DNA from 3 places in the Pseudoalteromonas sp. CuT4-3 genome. Region 3 is predicted to be linked to each of the others. Evidence: predicted binding sites of a transcription regulator. Region 3 holds the regulator's gene; each other region holds the start of a gene.
What was found. The regulator LexA, encoded in region 3, represses DNA repair genes until DNA is damaged. The targets are predictions, from matches to a motif close to TACTGTATNNNNATACAGTA.
Positions count from the first base shown of each region.

Region 1 (6,781 bases), 1.6 Mb from region 3:
ATCTAGCCTGCGTAAAGCGCCACCGGTAGTTTCGCCACTAATACTGGCATTAATTAGCTCTATATTACGCTGCTCTGCATCGTATTTATCTTGTAACAATTTAACCCAGCCTTGCTCTTGTTTAAGCCCATAGGCTGCACTTAAACTGTCTCCAAGTATTAAAATCGTGTTGTCGGCCGCCGCACTAAGTGGTTTGATAACTAAAAATAAAACGAATACAAAACGTAGGATTGAATGAGTCATATGTCAGCGCTTTCTCAATTAAATATTATTCAAGTAAATGGTTTGTCTAAAGTAGTTTCTACCTTCGAAGGTGAGTTGCCCATCCTCAGCGACATCAGCTTTAATGTCAAGCATGGCGAGTCAGTAGCTATTGTTGGCACCTCTGGCTCAGGAAAATCCACGTTATTAAGTTTATTAGCGGGGCTAGATACCGCAAGCAGTGGTGAAATTACCCTTGATGGCGAGCCGCTACATAAATTAGATGAAGAGCAACGCGCGGCATTGCGTGCAGAAAAAGTAGGTTTTGTATTTCAATCTTTTATGTTGGTACAAAGCTTAACGGCACTTGAAAACGTGATGCTGCCGGCAGAGCTTGCTGGCGAAAGCGATGCCAAAGAGCAAGCTCTTGCCCTATTAGAAAAAGTGGGGCTGAGCCATCGTATTGACCATTACCCATCGCAACTCTCTGGTGGTGAGCAGCAACGTGTAGCCATTGCCCGTGCCTTTATAGGCACACCTAAAATTTTATTTGCCGATGAGCCTTCTGCAAATTTAGACAGTAAAAACGGCAAAATGGTGGAGTCACTATTATTTGATTTAAACCAGCAGCACGGCACAACGCTAATTTTAGTAACTCACGATGAAGCACTCGCGCAAAAGTGCCAGCATATTGTACAAATTGAAGCGGGCTGCTTAGTTAAAAACTCAAAAGAGGACGTAGCGAATGTGGGCTAAGTTAGCACTTAAATTATTTGCGCGTGAATTTCGCCGCGGCGAACTAACGGTAATTAGTGCCGCCATTGCGCTGGCGGTATTAACGGTGCTTACACTGTCTATGGTCACTGAGCGAATAGCACAAAGCATAGCGCAAAAAAGTAGCGCGTTTATTGCCGCAGATAGAGTATTGGCAAGCGCCCATGAGCTAGATACGGCGTTTATTAGCAAGGCCAAACAAGAAAACTTACAAACTGCGCAAATGATCTACTTTGACACTATGTTATTTGCCAACGACGAGATGCAATTTACCTCGGTAAAAGCGGCGTCTAACGAATACCCGTTAAAAGGCGAGTTAAAAGTAAAATCATCATTGCTTGGCGAAACACAAGTAGCGCAGGCCGGCCCAAAGCCTGGCAATGTGTGGCTAAGCGAATCGGTTTTTTACAGCTTAAATATTGATATTGGCAGCCAAGTAGAGCTAGGCGCAGCAGTATTTAATGTAGAAAAAGTGGTGGTTGAAGAGCCAGATGCGCCGTTTAATGTATTTTCGAGCAGCCGCAGAGTGCTTATAAATATTGCTGATGTAGCAAAAACTGAGGTTATTCAACCTGGCAGCCGAGTAAATTATCGCCAGCTCTACGCAGGCGATGAATCAGATATAACGCGGTTTTATGAATGGTTAAAGCCGCAAATGGCTGAAAATCAACGTTGGTATGGCGTAAAAGATAGGCAGTCACCTATATCAAATAGCTTAAACCGTGCAGAAAGCTTTTTATTACTGGCCGGTTTGCTGGGCATTATTTTGGCTACGGTTGCTATTGCTGTGTCGGCAAAGCGTTATTGTGAGCGCCAATACGACCCCGTAGCAATGATGAAAACACTTGGCGGAAGCCGTGCATTAATTCGTAAAATATATTTTATGCACTTACTCATGGTGTGTGCTTTAGCGGTTATTGTGGGTTTAGCCATAGGCTACGGTTTACAAGAAATAGCCACTGGTTATTTAGCAAAAAGCATGGATATGAGCTTACCTGCCGCCGGGTTTAAACCTTGGCTGGTGGCCATTAGCACAGGTGTTATATGTGCAGTTATGTTCTCTATTAAGCCACTGCTTGATTTATTTGATATTCCACCGCTTAGAGTATTGCGCCGTAATTTAGGCGACAGACTAGCGGTAAGCCGTGTGCACTTAGGTTTAAGCGCGCTTACGGTGTTTTTATTAATGTGGTTATTTAGTAACAACATTAAAATAACGCTTATTTTATTTGTCTCCACGCTTGCTTTGATTGCGGTTTTGTTTGTTATTTCAAAATTAATATTTGGCGGTGGCCGTAAATTAGGTTTAAAACCAGGCAATAGTTGGTCGTTAGCCATTGCCTCTATACAAAAGCGTGCCAACGTAAATGCGGTGCAGCTTATTAGCTTTTCATTGGCGATAAAATTGCTATTGTTTTTGATTGTGCTTAAAAATGACATGATCTCAGATTGGCAGTCTCAATTACCCGCCGATGCGCCTAATGCATTTTTAGTTAATATTACGCAAAACGAACTTGAGCCTGTAAATAATTACCTAGCAGAGAACGATATTTTAGTTTCGGATTTTTATCCAACCATTCGTGGGCGAGTAAATGCGGTAAATGGCGAGCTTGTGGCGCGTAAAGTGTCGTTGCAAGATAACGAGAAAAAAAATGAAGAAGCGCGTTCAGGCATTGGCCGTGAGCTTAATCTAACCTGGCTTGATAATGTGCCTGCTCAAAACGAAATTGTGCAAGGGCAGTGGTTTGGCGAAGGCGCAGTGGGTGAGGCATCGGTTGAGGAGTCTATGTTGGAGCGCCTAGACGTAGAAATAGGCGACACCTTAACATTTTTAATTGGTGCGCAATCATTTGACGCCAAAATTACCAGTGTGCGTAAAGTAAATTGGGCGACGCTAAAACCTAACTTTTTTATTATTTTAAGCCCCGACGTGCTAAAAGATTTTCCGGCAACGTATATTTCATCTGTGCGTATAGAGCCAGAGCAAAAGAAAGCGTTTAGCCAGTTACTGCGCACTTATCCAACCATTACCGCCATCGATGTAGATAACTTTGTTAAGCAAATACAATCAACCATTGAGCAGGTGTCGTTAGCTATTGGCTTTGTGCTTGCTATTGTGGTTTTGTGTGGCGCATTAGTGCTTATATCTCAGGTGCAAGCGAGCCTTGGCGAGCGAATGCAAGAAATAGTAATACTGCGAACGTTAGGCGCCAAAGGGCGGCTAATAAAAAATGCGACGCTTTATGAGTTTTTGCTATTAGGTGGCTTAGCCGGGTTTGTAGCTGCATTATTTAGTGATGTAGCCTTGCTGATTGTTCAGCAGCAAATGTTTGACTTAGCCGGTAAGTTGCACCCAACAATTTGGCTAATAGGGCCAGTGTCGGGCGGGGTGTTTGTAGCCGCGCTTGGCTACTTTATGATTGCCCGTAAACTTAAACAAAATACCCAAGGCTTAGTACGTGCTTTAGCCTAAGCTATACTTTTAACGCTAAACGCCCGCACTAAGTTGCGGGCGTTTTTGTTTTACTCGCCACTGGTAATTTATACAGTGCTCTGGCATTATTACCGTTATTGAAAAATAACAATAATGAGTGTGCTGTTTGGCCATTATTTTAGGGATAGACCCAGGTTCGCGTTTAACCGGTTATGGTGTGGTTGCGCATCAAGGCGCTAAATTTACCTATTTAGGAAGCGGGTGTATTAAATTAGCCGAGCATGAGTTCCCCATACGATTAAAAATGATCTACCAAGGGATCACGCAAATAATAGAGCAGTTCTCCCCCGAAACCTTTGCCATAGAAAAAGTATTTATGGCGCATAACCCGGATGCCGCGCTAAAACTTGGCCAAGCCCGAGGAGCCGCCATAGTGGGAGCCTCTATGGCCGACTTACCCGTATTTGAATACTCAGCACGGCAAATTAAACAAGCCGTGGTAGGCAATGGCGGCGCCGATAAATCGCAAGTGCAACACATGGTAAAAAATATTTTAAAATTACCTGGCACACCGCAAGCCGATGCGGCCGATGCGCTTGCCATTGCAATTTGCCATGCGCACTCAGAACAAAATTTAATAAAACTAGCGGGTAGCGCAAGCAAAACCGTTAGAGGACGTTTAAGGAAATAAATATGATTGGCCGTTTAAATGGCATTTTAGTTGAAAAGCAGCCGCCCGAAATTTTATTAGAAGTAAGCGGCGTAGGCTACGAAGTACAAATGCCCATGATCTGTTTTTACGACTTACCCAATATTGGCGAAAACGCCATAGTGTACACACACTTTGTAGTACGCGAAGACGCACAACTATTATTTGGCTTTAATAATAAAACCGAGCGCGCGCTTTTTAGAGAACTATTAAAAGCAAATGGTGTGGGTCCTAAACTAGGCCTAGCAATATTGTCGGGCATGTCGGCGCAACAATTTGTTAGTTGCGTAAACAACGAAGATGCCACAACATTGGTTAAATTACCGGGTGTGGGTAAAAAAACCGCTGAGCGTTTAGTGCTTGAAATGAAAGACCGCTTAAAAGATTGGGGTAACGATTTATTTACGCCATTTAGCGATAATGCCGTTATAGAGCCTCCTAGCGATGCAACGATAGCCAATAATGCTGCAGACGATGCCGTATCGGCACTTGTTGCGCTTGGTTATAAATTGCCACAGGCGCAAAAAGCAGTAAAATCGGTAAGTAAACCCGATATGTCTACTGAGGTTCTTATTAAAGAATCTTTAAAATCAATGTTGTGAGTAACCCATGATTGAAGCTGATCGTTTAATTGACGCGAGCGAAAAAACCAACGAAGACACCATAGACCGCGCAATAAGGCCCAAGCTTTTAGCCGACTACAAAGGTCAGCCGCATGTTAAGCAGCAAATGGAAATATTTATAGAGGCAGCGCGCAGCCGCGGTGAAGCGCTCGATCATTTATTAATATTTGGCCCGCCGGGCTTAGGTAAAACCACGCTTGCTAATATTGTTGCCAATGAGCTTAATGTAAGTATTAAAACCACTTCAGGCCCAGTACTTGAAAAAGCCGGCGACCTTGCTGCATTACTCACCAACCTTGAAGAAGGCGATGTGCTGTTTATTGATGAAATACACAGACTCAGCCCACAAGTTGAAGAAATACTTTACCCCGCAATGGAAGATTACCAACTCGATATTATGATTGGTGAAGGCCCCGCTGCACGCTCTATTAAATTAGACTTACCACCGTTTACGCTTATTGGCGCGACAACACGCGCAGGCTCACTTACCTCACCACTTAGAGACCGTTTTGGCATAGTGCAGCGCTTAGAGTTTTACTCGGTAGCTGACCTATCGCATATAGTGGGGCGATCTGCACATTACCTAGATTTACAAATGTGCGACGATGGCGCTACCGAAATTGCAAAACGCTCACGAGGCACACCGCGTATAGCTAACCGCTTATTGCGCCGTGTGCGCGATTACACGCAAGTAAAATCAGATGGTACAGTAAATGCCTCCGTTGCCGAGCTTGCCCTTGATATGATTGACGTAGATAAAAGCGGGTTTGATTACATGGACCGTAAATACCTACTTGCCATTATCGAAAAATTTATGGGGGGGCCTGTAGGGCTAGATAATTTAGCCGCCGCCATAGGCGAAGAAAAAGAAACCATTGAAGATGTGATTGAGCCGTTTTTAATTCAACAAGGTTTTATACAGCGCACACCACGCGGGCGAATTGTGTCAGACAATGCGTATCATCACTTTGGTTTACTCCCCAAACAAGATTAACCCCTCTTTAGCCTGTTACAGAAAATGTAGCGGGCTACTTCCTCTGTTAAATGTAATACCAATTTGCAATAACACTTAATCATGTTGCGAGGCAAACGTATCGCTACCTGCGTTTAATAACTCTAATTTACGACTGCATGCAGAAGGTATAGCAGTGCAGGAGCAATTGCCAAGAACAACGAAATAGCGAATTTTTTGCCTAACCATCAACACGTTTTTCTAACCTCAACATAGCTCACTTAATTAAGAAAATTAGTATAGTTTTTTAAAACTTACTCAGCTTTCATCCACTTTGTTGCAAATGTAACCAATAAATTAAAATCGTTTTGTAATTCACTTAACGTTAAGACTGGCGTGGCTATGCTGCGTACCATTAAAACCAGTTAGCTTTAAAACAGTAGCAACATAAGAGACTAGATGCGGCGCTAATTGTGTTAATAAGTTTTACCTTGTAATAAACATGCTTTTTACTGAAAGTAGATAATTCAAAGATACGAGCGGGTAAAAAAAGATAGTAAATACACCGTTGGCAATTAAACAGATTGTGTAATTTATACTTATTGTATGCCAAGTTGGCGGTAAAATTTAGGCAAAAAAAAGCCCGCATATAATGCGGGCAAACAACAAGTTGAAGGAAGTAATCCAGGGAACTACGTTTTACTTAATCAGGTTTTATCCAAAAAGAGTAAAACAATGTAATACGACTAAAAATCCTATTACTAAGAACTTGGCTTAATGAAAAATGTTTCATTCAGTGCGTAAGCTCGGTATGGGAGAATAATACGGAATAAGCATTTTTTGTTCAAACTAGAAAATTTAAAATTTCAGATGAGAAAAACTAATCTGATGAATTTTTTTGTTGTTAGAATCTTGTACGTTAATTATTCGTTAACTTTATAAGTGGCTGAAAATTAATAAATAACTGGTCTTAGCTGTATTGTTACAGTATTAGTTATATTAGTACATGCAAAGTGGCGTGAATTACTTTTGCGTGCTTATGCACTTTTTATGAATAAACGGTGCGTTTTATTAAGTTTACTGCGTAT
Region 1 covers NZ_CP142030.1:1,359,052-1,365,832, forward strand. The annotation lists gene VOI46_RS06180 (arylesterase) at 1-243, opposite strand, end outside; gene VOI46_RS06185 (ABC transporter ATP-binding protein) at 244-957, shown strand; gene VOI46_RS06190 (FtsX-like permease family protein) at 947-3,448, shown strand; gene ruvC (crossover junction endodeoxyribonuclease RuvC) at 3,576-4,100, shown strand; gene ruvA (Holliday junction branch migration protein RuvA) at 4,103-4,720, shown strand; gene ruvB (Holliday junction branch migration DNA helicase RuvB) at 4,728-5,735, shown strand.
Region 1: the regulator LexA is predicted to act here: its motif matches at 3,507-3,526, upstream of ruvC (crossover junction endodeoxyribonuclease RuvC).

Region 2 (6,781 bases), 1.3 Mb from region 3:
TCGCGTGCTAAACGTTGCAGTACTTCACGTAAGGTTGTTCTGGTTACACCAATTAACTCAGAAAGCTCACGCTCTGCAGGTAGAATTGAACCTGGAGGGAAATCGCCGTTCCAGATAGATTCAACTATATACTCTTCAGCAAATCCTGCTGGGCTTTTAGCTTTAAAAATTCTCATTCAATTCCCACTCGAATTAATCACAACTCATCGTTTTATACGAATAACTGACAGATTGTACCAGATGAAATATAACTAACAAGTAAACTCGTTTGATATAAGTGCCAACCAGCCGCTGAAAATTTCGCAATAGTAAATAATAAAATTCAACATGCTTAAATTAGGCCTAATTAGCTAAATAAATTAACCCTACTCATAGTAGGTACATTAATGCTATTGCTGTTTTTGCTTAACCATTACATTACTACAATAATTCCCGTGTGCGGCAACAAGCACATTCAAAAGTCGCATACAGCAGAGCATGTTAACTGTAACGTTTAAACAAGCCTTTTTAGCGAACCAATCTTATATTACATGTTCACTTAGCAAATTAATCTTAACCTTTCCCTAAATAGGATTGGCCAAAACCGCTTATTAATTTCATCTTAAAAAAAGCGACTTCGGTAGCTTTTTTACCCTTTTTGTTGCTCGTTACTTTATCCTAGTACATAATTCAACGTCTTATTTCAATGCGGATTTTTTATGAACTGGCTAGCACAACTCCCTACTCAACGTACTCCATGGCTACTATTTACAGGCATTGTATTTTTATTAGAAGTCACCGCACTGTTTTTTCAATACCAGATGGGACTTGCTCCATGCATTATGTGTATTTACCAGCGAACTGCGGTATTAGGCTTATTAGGGGCAGGCATTATTGGCGCAACTAAACCACAAAGTAAATTAGTACGCGCTATCGCTTATTTAGTGTGGGGTGTATCAAGTGTGTGGGGTTACTTTATTGCACGTGAGCACATTGAAATGCAAACAACCACCGATCCCTTTGCGTTTAGCTGTGAGTTTGAGCCAAACTTTCCTTCATTTATGCCATTGCATGAATGGATCCCAAGCTTTTTTCAAGCCACAGGGGATTGCGGTAATATCGATTGGCAATTTGCGGGATTAAGTATGCCAGCATGGATGGAAATACTATTTGCGTTATTTACTATCACGCTTTTTGTAATTGTTACCACTCGCTTACTTACTAAAAAGACTATTTAATATGTTTACGTTTTTTACCAGTCAGCTGCCTGAACTAAAGCACCTTAAAGTGAGGCAGCGACAAGCCGTTGTTGCTATTGCGCTAAGCATGCTACCTGCCACCGATAGAGTGTTATTAAGAATAGTAAAGCTGATATTGCTCAGCCCATTGTTTTTATTATTTACTGTTTTTAAAGGGTGGGAACTCATTCCCTTTTTAATTTTAGGTGGCCTATGTTACCCGCTTTTAACAACCCCGATTGAAATAAACTTCGCTAAAAAATATTTAGCCAAAGCACTTGAGCAGTATTCACAGGGCGCTTAGCGCCCTGCCTATTATAAAGACACTTTTCCTTCTAGTTTAGCTACAAGCTTTTTACCTATTCCTTTTACGTTAGCTAAATCGCTCAGTTGGGCAAATTCGCCATTTTCAACCCTGTAATCAACAATAGCCTGCGCTTTTTTCTTACCAATACCAGGCAACTTGGCCAGCATTTCTGAATCGGCACTATTAATATTAATAACCGGCGCTTGCGGCATTTCAACCATAGGCTTATCTTCAACAGGGTTAGCGTGGGTAAACGCGCTAAAGCTTAAAAAGCTAATAATAAGTAGCGTTAATAGATTTTTCATTTGTCATTCCTTATTTTTGTTTATACCAAAGCGTTATAGTTAAACGGCTAATTTGGCTTTAAACATGTGCTTAATTTTTATTTGAGGAAATAATGTTAAATAAGGAGCAACGCGCATCACTTACATTATTTCCAGTGCATAATCACCTAAATCCGAAAACCTAAAATGCAGCTGGTACAACAAGTGATTGCTTAACTAAAGTAAAGTTACGCTTTTTTGTCAAATTGATGACAAGCTAAAAATGCACCGAATACTTGCAATTTTACACACAAACATTTACTGTATATAAAAACAGTGACCTGCGGGTCAGTAACCACATTACCACGCAATCAAGCAGGAGAGATCATGGCTGTTGTTGTTAAATATGTTGTAGAACGAAACGGAGTTGAGCGAATGACGTTTACTACTAAAAAAGAAGCGGATGCCTATGACAAAATGCTCGATATAGCAGAATCGCTTGAGGTGATGCTGGAAAAAGTAGATGTACCATTGAGCGAGCAACAGGTTGAATCGCTTGCGCTTGAAATTGCAAAGAGTAAAGATGACTTTATGGCTGTGTTAAAAGGCGCAAAAGAGCCCACTACAAAAAGTACAGCTAAAGCTAAAAAAGCCGACAACATAGCATCAATAAAAGATAACGACGAGCAACAAGCTAGCTAATTTGTGACTATTTTAAATAAAGGGCTGCTACTAAATAGCAGCCCTTTTTTATTAATTTTTGAACAGTTACAAATTTTTTCTGGCTTTTTAGACTGAAATTGATACATTAATCCGGTTAATAGCGAGTGTTTATGTGCCATGTCAGTATTTATTAAGTCTTTTTACCAAAAATTTTTCCCAGCCCGTCAGTTGCTTATTCGTCAAAATGGCGAAGTTAAGCATGTTGTTTTGGCGCCTTGGTTTCAGCTTTTTACAGTACTGCTTATTTTAGGCACTATTACTTGGGTCGGTATTTCTAGTTTTCGTGTTTATAGCCAAACAAATAAAATTACCGACATAGAACAAAGCCAAATTGACAAACAACAAGCGTGGCAAAAGCAGGTGAAAGAACAAAAAGCACTGCACGCTAAGCAATTAGAACAACTTGCAGTACTAGAGCAAAAGCAGGCACTTTTGCAAGGTATGATTGAATCCCTCCCCGCATCTATTAGTAAAGAGACAATAAAACTAGAAGAACAACTTGAATCGCCTGTTAATCAAGACAAAGGCGAGTTTCATGAACCACTTGTAGATGAAGAGCCGAAAAACAAACATGCCAGCCTTCTAACGCCAATCACTTTTGCCGCTCGTTATGAGCGCTTAAATAAATACTACGAGCATAATTTTGCGCTTATTGATGCGCAAATTAATAAACGCCATGATGCAATTTTAGCGATGTTAAAAGGCGCAGGCTTAGAGTCAGCCCTTGAACAACATTTAGCACTGGGCGCACAAACCAGTGCGCAAGGTGGCCCGTTAGATGTATTTGATGAAGCTAAAATACCAGGGCAGTTTTTAGCCATTGTTGATAAGCTATTATTACTTAACAACCTTGAAAACTTTTTAACAGAGCTGCCTAACTCACTGCCCTTGCCTGCAGCTAAATACTATATTTCGAGCAATTTTGGGTTACGTAAAGATCCGATGAACAACCGCCGCGCTTTTCACAAAGGTGTTGATTTAGCCGGCTGGCATAAAACCGAAATTTTTGCCCCTGCTGATGCACGTGTATTGCGCGCTGGTAAAAATGGCGGCTATGGTAACTTTATCGAGCTAGAGCACAAAAATGGCTTGGTCACCCGTTTTGGCCACTTAAATAAAATTAAAGTGAAAAAAGGCCAAACAATTGCTAAAAATGAGGTAATTGGATTAATGGGCAGTACTGGCAGAAGTACCAGCACCCACTTACACTATGAAGTGTTACTCGATGGCAAACATGTCAATCCTCTAAAAATAACAAAGGCGCTTTCTCGTGTTCGGTAAAAAAAAGCAACCAAGTAGTCAAACTACGTTAAAAAGAGTAAATCATACCCCTTCTATTATTTCTGAAGATGTGCGCTTAACTGGCACACTTACAAGCCAAGGCGAAGTGCAGCTAGATGGCCGAATTGATGGCGATATAAAGGCAGAGCACTTGGTAATTGGCTCTACCGGCATTGTTGAAGGTGTGGTTGAAGCTAAAAGTGTCATTGTAAAAGGCAAAATTATTGGCTCACTAAACGCAAGTGAAGTGAATATTCAAAGCAGCGCTCACGTACATGGCGACGTTTTTCACGACACACTAAGTATTGATGCTGGAGCCATTATTGAAGGCAGCTTAAAACAGCGCTTTGAAAAAGAAGAACCGGAACTTATTAGCGAAGATTTAAAGCCGGCTAAAGAAGTAAAAACTTTGCTTGATGATGCTGATAGCGACTTGTCGTTTGTTAATAAGCAAGCCGCTGATAAAGCCAAATCTAATTAAGCGCTCATTACTTTTTCTCGGTTATGTACATCGTAATATCTGCAGTGAACACCAGTTCATTGCGGGTATTGTAAAGCTTAACTGGCACCACTAAATCTTCTTTATCTACCCATTGGCGAGGCAAGTCGATTTCTGCAATAGCAGTTACATCGGTATCAACCTTTGCTAAATAGTGTACCGTCATTCCTTTTGGGATCCAGCGATGCGTTTTATAAGGCACGGTGGCATCTACCATTACACCAGCACACAGCTCAGCTAAGTTACATTGTGCAATAGCATGAATAGTCCCAATATGGTTATGCACACTACGGCGGTTTTTTACGACAGCGCTACAGTGTCCTTCTCTTAATTCGAGCACGTAAGGTTTCATTGAGCCAAAATACGGGGCTTTTATGCATACCGCTTTGCTAAACAACCAATTGCCAAAAGGTAAGCGTTTAAATTTAAGCCAGGTTTTTAAAAGGGCTGATTTATTACTCATTGTTATTTCCCATTTTGTGTTTATAAATCCAAATTAACACATCAGACCAGTTAAAAAAAGCGCAATTGACCGCGCTGTTAATCCTAATGTCATGAAATATTTATCACAATAAAGCGTGGCTCACTCATAAGCCCTTTCTTTTTTATAAGCGGGCACCTAAAATAGCCAGCAAAAGGAGACCTAATGCAAACACAGCCCGCTAAACCTAATTTAATTTTATTACTCATCTTAGCGTTACTCGTAATATTTTGCCCTATGGCAATTGATATTTATCTTCCCGCTTTTCCAACTATTGCCACGCAATTTAACGTAACCGAACAACAGGTTCAGCAAACAGTGGCTATTTTTATGCTTACTGTGGGTTTAGGGCAATTAATTGCAGGGCCATTAGCAGATAGATTTGGCCGAAAGCCGGTAGCGGTTGTAGGTGTTAGCTTATATGCAGGCTCAGCCTTACTTGCCTACATGGCGCCCTCTTTTGCTGTATTAATGTTTGCACGCGCTCTGCAAGGGTTAGGTGCATGTGCTACGTTTGTTGTTGCTTTTGCAATTGTACGTGATAAATACGGCAGCGAACGCAGCGGGCAGATGATTACCTATTTAAATGGAATTGTGTGCTTTATTCCTGCGCTTGCGCCTATTTTAGGTGCTTGGCTTACCGTGCAATTTGGCTGGCGCATGAACTTTATGTTTTTAACCTTGTTTGCGTTAGCGGGCCTGGTCATTACGCTCACCTTATTTAGAGAAACCCGCCCTGCTGATAGTCACTACCAAGGGCATATATTGGACTTACGCCGGTTTGTGCCAATATTAAAAACACCGATATTTTTATTTAATAGCTTACTGTGTATGGTCGCCATGTCGGCGATTCTTGTGTATGTCACCTTGGCACCTGGGTGGATAATTACGCACTTAGGGGGCACTGTTGCCGACTTTACTTTTTGGTTTACGCTCAATGCCGTATTAAGTATTGTAGCCAGCTTTATTACCCCCATTTATATTAAACGTAATAGCCAAAAAGCCCTGCGCGTTGGGGTTACAGTATTGGTGGCCTCTGGCATATTAATGATTGCACTTAGCCATATAGAATCGGCCATTGCACTTATGCTACCTATTTTAATTGCAGCACTTGGTTTTGCCTTGAGCTTAGGCTCTGCGGCTGGTATGGCGTTATCGCGCTTTCCTAAACAAGCCGGTACAGCCTCTGCCTTAATTGGTGCTATGCAAATGAGTGGCGCTAGTGTGCTTGTGTTTTTAACGCAATATTTAGGCCTTAGCACACCTTGGCTAATTGCTTTTCATTTATTGTTACTGGCACCACTTTGGCTAATTTTAATGAGTAAAAAAGCCCATACATTGCACCCGGTTAATACATGATCAACCCTGATTTTTTAGCATCATTTTTACTGGCGAGCTTTTTAATGGCGGTGGCCCCTGGGCCATCAAACGCATTTTTAATGGCGCAAACATTTGCCAATGGCAGAGCGGCAGGTATGCAAAGCGCATTTGGCTTTGCTTTAGGTGGAGTAATACACACATTTTTTGCTGTTATTGGATTAAGCGCGGTATTAAAAGCCTCGCCCACCGCTTATAGTGCAGTACAGTACTTAGGCGCGGCGTATTTGTGCTATTTGGGGTTTGTGATGATTAAAAGCACTTTTTCGCAGCCAAATACCACGGATTACGCTAGTGATGATAAGCCCCATGTAAGCACCAGTAAAAAGCCAAATGTCATGTTTCAAGCCATGATGACCGAGGTATTAAACCCTAAAGTCGCGTTGTTTTTTATTGCTTTTATCCCGCAGTTTGTAGACCCTAGCTTATCATCGGCAACGTTTCAATTAGCATTTTTTGGTCTGCTCTACCCTATTTTTGCTTTCCCAATTGACTGTACGTATATTTATTTTGGCGACAAAATAGCGCAATTTTTCAAAAAACACCCAAATAGCCAACTTTGGATAGATCGAGTGACCGGCATGGTATTTATTGCACTGGCCATTAATTTATTATACTAGTTACACTAAATTG
Region 2 covers NZ_CP142030.1:1,041,482-1,048,262, reverse strand. The annotation lists gene fadR (fatty acid metabolism transcriptional regulator FadR) at 1-176, opposite strand, end outside; gene dsbB (disulfide bond formation protein DsbB) at 699-1,217, shown strand; gene VOI46_RS04690 (DUF6170 family protein) at 1,219-1,521, shown strand; gene VOI46_RS04685 (ComEA family DNA-binding protein) at 1,533-1,829, opposite strand; gene VOI46_RS04680 (YebG family protein) at 2,175-2,489, shown strand; gene VOI46_RS04675 (M23 family metallopeptidase) at 2,628-3,791, shown strand; gene VOI46_RS04670 (polymer-forming cytoskeletal protein) at 3,781-4,272, shown strand; gene VOI46_RS04665 (hotdog fold domain-containing protein) at 4,280-4,753, opposite strand; gene VOI46_RS04660 (multidrug effflux MFS transporter) at 4,937-6,130, shown strand; gene VOI46_RS04655 (LysE family translocator) at 6,127-6,768, shown strand.
Region 2: the regulator LexA is predicted to act here: its motif matches at 2,107-2,126, upstream of VOI46_RS04680 (YebG family protein).

Region 3 (6,781 bases):
CCTGATCAGACTCGCTAATTACATTTTTAAACCAGCTAAAAATCATATACAGCAGCACTGCAATGCCTGCATATAGCAAGTACACACCGCTGCCCCCTTCACTTTCTAAGTTCATGACTGTTAAAGCCGCACCCACTGCAATAAAAAATAACGCCACCGCGCCCACTATGGGCCAAGGACTTTGCTCGGGTACGTAGTAGTTTTCATAATCTTGATTCATGTTACTTGCTCCTAGTTTTACACTAGACATGCAGGCTAGTTATTACTTGCTACTAGCTGCTCACTAATATCAAATACGGTGTACGATAAAGTTAGCTCTTCTACATCGCTCGGCAGTGCAGTATCAACATAAAAAAGCAGCTTAAACTCAAGCTCTTCACCCGCTTTTAGGGGTTGTTGATCAAAGCAAAAGCACGCTATTTTATGTAAGTACTTGGCTGCCTTTCCGGGCGATACAGAAGGCACCGCTTGCATTACTTTATCGATATCACTGGTGTTTTTTGCGCTAAACATTACCTCACGCATGGCACCTGGTTTCACATCAACACTGTATTCTTTAGATTTAACAATAAACGGCGCACCACTTTGCGCATGGGTTGTAAAGCTCACACCTATTTCTCGATTTTGTGCAACCTGTGTACTTTGTTTAGCTTGTTCAAGCGACGGCTTGCCATTAAGCCCAGTTATGTCGCAGAACACGTCATATAAGGGCACTAAGGCAAATGCAAAAGCAAACATACCTATACAAATAAGAATTAGGCGCTTTAATAGCGGTGCATGTGTCATTATTTAATTTCCGGCGGCGTAGAAAAAGTATGATACGGCGCAGGAGAGTCCACTTCCCACTCTAAACCTTCAGCACCATCCCATACTTTTGCAGGGACTTTATCGCCCCCTCGGGCACATTTAATTACCACAGCCACAAAGAGTAACTGCGATAAACCAAAGGCAAACCCACCTATGCTTATGATTGCGTTAAAATCAGCAAACTGCAGGGCGTAATCGGGAATACGGCGCGGCATGCCTGCCAGCCCTACAAAATGCATAGGGAAAAACAATACATTTACGCTTACCAGCGATAACCAAAAATGCCACTTAGCCAAGGCAATGTTGTACATGTTGCCCGTCCACTTAGGCAGCCAATAATAAGCCCCCGCCATAATCGAAAATATTGCCCCCGTAACTAACACGTAATGAAAGTGCGCCACCACAAAGTAAGTATCGTGATACTGAAAATCAGCAGGGGTTATAGCCAACATCAGCCCCGAAAAGCCCCCTAAAGTAAACAGCACAATAAAGGCAATACTAAATAGCATGGGCACTTCAAAACTTATTGACCCTCGCCACATAGTGGCTACCCAGTTAAATACTTTTACCCCTGTAGGCACCGATATCAGCATGGTCGCGTACATAAAAAATAGCTCGCCAGCAACGGGCATACCGGTCGTAAACATATGATGTGCCCACACTATAAAGCTCAGTAATGCAATAGAGGAGGTTGCGTAAACCATTGAGGCATAACCAAATAGTTTTTTACGTGAGAATGTAGGCACTATGGTCGAAATAATACCAAAGGCGGGTAAAATCATGATGTACACTTCGGGATGACCAAAAAACCAAAATATGTGCTGAAACATCACCGGATCGCCGCCGCCTGCCGCATCAAAAAAGCTGGTTCCAAAGTATTTATCGGTGAGCACCATAGTGACCGCTCCGGCCAGTACGGGCATAACAGCAATTAATAAAAATGCGGTTATTAGCCATGTCCAAACGAATAATGGTAGCTTCATCCATGTCATGCCTGGGGCACGTAAATTAACAATGGTCACAATAACGTTTATTGCGCCCATAATTGAGCTAATCCCCATAATGTGCACTGCAAACACAAACATTGCGGTGTTGTCGTTACTGTACGTTGTTGAAAGCGGCGCATAGAACGTCCAGCCAAATGCGGGGCCGCCTCCAGGCATTAATAACGAGGCCAATAAAATTAAAAAAGCGAAGGGTAAAATCCAAAAGCTCCAGTTGTTCATTCTGGGCAGTGCCATATCTGGCGCGCCAATCATGAGCGGTACCATCCAGTTAGCAAGCCCCGTAAAGGCTGGCATAACAGCACCAAACACCATAATTAAACCGTGTACTGTGGTCATTTGGTTAAAAAAGTGTGGGTCTACCAATTGTAATCCTGGCTGAAATAACTCAGCCCGAATAACCATGGCCATTGCACCGCCAATTAAAAACATAGTCAGCGAAAAAATTAAGTACATGCTGCCAATATCTTTATGGTTTGTTGTGTATAACCAACGTTTAAAACCTTTGGCTGGGTGATGGCCGTGGTGAGCGTCATTGGCGTTAGGTTGTTCTACTATGCTACTCATTAGTTCGCCTCCGCATCAAGTGCTGCCTGAATTTCACTAGGTTGGATGACATCACCCGTTTCATTACCCCACGCATTACGTTTATAGGTAATTACCGCTGCAAGTTGTTTAATTGAGAGCTGCTTTGCAAATGCCTGCATTGCAGTTCCTGGGCGACCATGAATCACTACATCAATGTGATCTTTTATATCACCCAAAACAATGGGGCTGCCTTTTAACGCAGGAAATACGCCCGGTAAGCCCATACCTGTAGGTTGATGACACGCAGCGCAACTTGCCATATACACTTGCTCACCTAGTGTCATTAGCTCTTCTTTAGGAATTGTTGTCTCAAGCAATGCTGCATCAGCAAGTGCGGCTTTTTGCTTAGCTTGCTTAGCATCTGCAAGCCATGCGTTAAAGTCCTCTTGCGATTTAGCTTCAACCACCACGGGCATAAAACCATGATCTTTACCGCACAGCTCTGCACACTGTCCTCGGTAAATACCTTCTTCGTTAATGTTGGTCCACGTTTCGTTGATAAACCCCGGATTGGCATCTTTTTTAACGGCAAAATCGGGTACCCACCAAGAGTGAATAACATCATCAGAGGTCATTAAAAAACGCACCTTTTGATTAATTGGCAGTACTAAAGGTTTATCAACCTCAAGTAAGTAATTGGGGTTTTTATTAGCAAGGTTGGCTATTTCGTCTTGAGGGGTAGATAAAATAGAGTAAAACTCTACGTCTTCACCCATATATTCATAATGCCACTTCCACTGTGACCCTGTAATTTTAATGGTTAAGTCGGCCTTACTGGCATCTTCCATCGCAATGAGGGTTTTAGTGGCAGGAATTGCCATGGCAATTAAAATAACAAACGGAATGGCAGTCCAAAGAATTTCTACTTTGGTACTTTCATGAAATTGGGCAGGAACTGCCCCTTTAGATTTACGGTGATGAATCAGTGCCCAAAACATTATTGCGAACACTATCACCCCAATCACACAACATATTAAAAATATGGTCATGTGTAGCTGATATACATTATTACTTATATCGGTTACGCCCTTGCGCATATTGTATTGGCTATTAGCCAGCACTTGCTGCGGGAACATAATCAACACAAGCCACAAGGTAGAGGTCAGTTTACCCATGTGACGGCTCCTTTGATGCTATTGCGAATGCAAAGCGAAGAGGCATACGGCTTAAACGCCAATTCGTTATTTTTATTTTTTAACCAATCTTATTTTTAATTGGTATCGCTAGGACAACAAAAGGTTTGTGTATATTGTGTGTTCTCATAACTAAAAAGCTGTGAGTTATTGTTAGTCCAGCACATTAATGATTAGCTAAAAAACGTACAACAAGCAAGTTTTAGTATAAAAAACAATCAAGTGATATTTTAAAATTGACTAAATGACGGCGTATTAAATTGTTATTTAACAGCCAAGATACGAGCAAAATTAAGGGATGTAACACGCCTAGGAAGATAAAAGTATGAGTGAAAAAAAGTTTACAGCCTAAATAATTTTAGGGCGCTTTGAGATGGTGGAAGGTCTGTTTTTAAAACAAAAATGCACACTTAAAAGTGCGCATTTATAAATATTACTTAAAAATAGTTAAAAATTACATCCAGTCGGCATTTCTTATTACGCCAACGGCTAACCCTTCAATATTAAAAGATTCGTTTTCAAGGTCTACTTCAATTGGCTTAAACTCTTCGTTCTCGGCGTGTAATAATACTTTTCGGCCTGCTTTTTCTAGGCGTTTTACGGTTACGTCTTCATCTACTCGCGCAACCACAACTTGGCCGTTTTCTGCTGTTTGAGTACGGTGTACGGCAAGCAAGTCACCATCCATAATACCTATATCTTTCATACTCATGCCGTTAACACGCAGTAAAAAGTCGGCGGCTGGTTTAAACATAAGTGGGTCTATTTTACAGTGACTCTCAACATGTTCTTGCGCCAAAATAGGCGAACCCGCTGCAACTCTACCTATTAATGGTAGGCCTAGTTGCTCTGGCTCTTCTTCTTCAACCAATTGAATACCACGGCTTGCGCCTGGTTTCATTTTAATAACACCTTTTTTGGCAAGCGCTTTTAAGTGCTCTTCTGCGGCATTGGCACTTTTAAAACCTAGTGTTTGCGCAATTTCGGCACGTGTAGGAGGCATACCAGTGTCTTTAATAAAAACTTTTATTAGTTCGAGTATTTGAGCTTGGCGTTTAGTTAATGGTCGCATACAACTGGTTTTCCATACAGTACATTTAACTGTGAGTATATACAGTTAAATAAAAATCGCAAATTTAAATTGTGCTTTAAAATAGCTAAATACACCGCACTTGGATAAATTTTAGGTAATTACAGACGTTCAGTATTTAAAATGCTATAAATTTGCTTTCAATATAAAGGAGTAATTATGAGTATTTGGCATCAACCCATCACATTAGAGCTTTGCAAACAGTTAGATGAGGGAATAAACGGCCAAGGCACGCTGATGAAAACCATGGGCATAGAAATAACCGAAATAGGAGATGATTACCTAGTGGCTACCATGCCTGCTATTCCTGAGCATCATAATCCTATTGGTATGGTACATGGTGGCGCAAATGTGGTACTTGCCGAAACCGTAGCAAGCTACGCCGCTAACTTTGTCGTGGACTTTACAAAATTTTATTGTGTTGGACAGGAAATTAGCGCCAGCCACTTAAAGGCCTCTCGAAATGGCACTTTAACCGCCGTTACTCGTGCATTTCATATTGGTAAGCGCAGTTCTGTATGGGAAATAAAAATAACCAATAGCCGCGGCGAGCTTTGCTGCGTATCAAAAATGACCGCAGCGGTTGTCGAGCGCAAATAATCAACTATGGCTACTTTTCGATAGGGTAAATCGTTATTTCCATACCAGCGCCAATGGCAGATATGCGTAGCAGTGTATCTGCATGTAGAGCTTGGTTAAAACACTTAGGTGACGTGCCCGACTCAAAGCCTATATCAAACGTTCTGCGCGAACAGCTTAGCCACTGCTTAAGCGCATTACGTGAACACGACTCTATTAATTCACATAAGTGGTTGATTGCTTTGTCTGGCGTGGTTATATCACCTGAGGCTTCAATACGCGCCAATTGACGATATTCGTCTTTGTCATAATGCAAAACCATCGCGTTTTTCTTTAAGTCTGCCACTAGGGCGCTAATATCTTGTTTAGACTCAAGCTCTAGATCTACATTTAAAAATTGAATTTCCGACATTGTCTGCTTTTTACCCTCTTATAGTTTCATCGCAAACTTTAACGCAGTTTTACTTTTATACCAAATCAACTAAGCGCTAAACATGGCTTTATTCATAGAAAATACCTGTTTAAACGCCATTGGCACCTAATTTGCCTTATAAAACGGGTTAGGCTAGTTACGCTTAATTTTACCGTTTATGTATGAAAGTTATACACACACTGTGTAATTAAACGCTTCAGGAGGACAATTATGGTAGATCATGGCCCGCAAATTAAAAACGACGATCAGTACGATGCGCTTCGAGATGAAGGAATGAGCAAACAAAAAGCCGCGCGCATTGCTAATAGCAATACTCATAAAACCGCTGTTAAAGGCGGCAAAGCCTCAAAGTATGAGCAGCGCACTAAAAAGCAGCTGTATAATAAAGCTAAAGAGCTCGGCATTAGCGGCCGCTCTAAAATGAGCAAACAAGGGCTAATAAATGCCTTGCGTGAGCATTAAACGCAGCCTCGCTGATTTTTTATCGCTCCTTTTTATTATTTTTATAAAGTTAGAGTAAGCTTATGAATAACTGCGACAAAATGCCGCAGTAAAAGCATGGGTTGTTGTAATACACTAACGCTAAAAAATAATAAGAAGCACAAAATGAGAAAACAACTATTTAAGCGCGCTCGAAAACTACATAAGTGGCTAGGCTATTTACTTGCCTTACAAATTTTAGCTTGGCTGTTAGGCGGCTTAGTAATGAGCGCGATACCACTTGAATACGTACACGGTAAGCACCTTGCTAAGCGTACACTTACAAACCCATTTACTCAAGCAGACTACCCCACATCACTCGATAATATTACTGCGCAAGTGCCTAACCCCACGCAAATAGTGTTTGAGCACTTTTTAACGACCCCGCTTATTACTGTTATTAATAGTGGCGAGCAGCAAAGCTTTAATGGTTTAACGGGGCGCCCTTTTCAGCCACCCACCAAAATACAAATTACCGCTAATGCACAAGCGCATTTACTCATCGACGCTAAGCCAATTAGCACAACGCTTTTAAAACAAGGCACTCGAGAGGTGGGATACAAAACAAATGTGTGGCAAGTACAATTTAACGACACCTTTAATACTACGCTGTATTTAAATGCAATTAACGGCAAAGTTATCACCGTTCGCAGCACACTATGGCGCA
Region 3 covers NZ_CP142030.1:3,421,257-3,428,037, forward strand. The annotation lists gene VOI46_RS15870 (cytochrome c oxidase subunit 3) at 1-220, opposite strand, end outside; gene VOI46_RS15875 (cytochrome c oxidase assembly protein) at 256-786, opposite strand; gene ctaD (cytochrome c oxidase subunit I) at 786-2,378, opposite strand; gene coxB (cytochrome c oxidase subunit II) at 2,378-3,514, opposite strand; gene lexA (transcriptional repressor LexA) at 3,987-4,604, opposite strand; gene VOI46_RS15895 (hotdog fold thioesterase) at 4,782-5,222, shown strand; gene VOI46_RS15900 (hypothetical protein) at 5,233-5,613, opposite strand; gene VOI46_RS15905 (Rho termination factor N-terminal domain-containing protein) at 5,842-6,096, shown strand; gene VOI46_RS15910 (hypothetical protein) at 6,241-6,781, shown strand, end outside.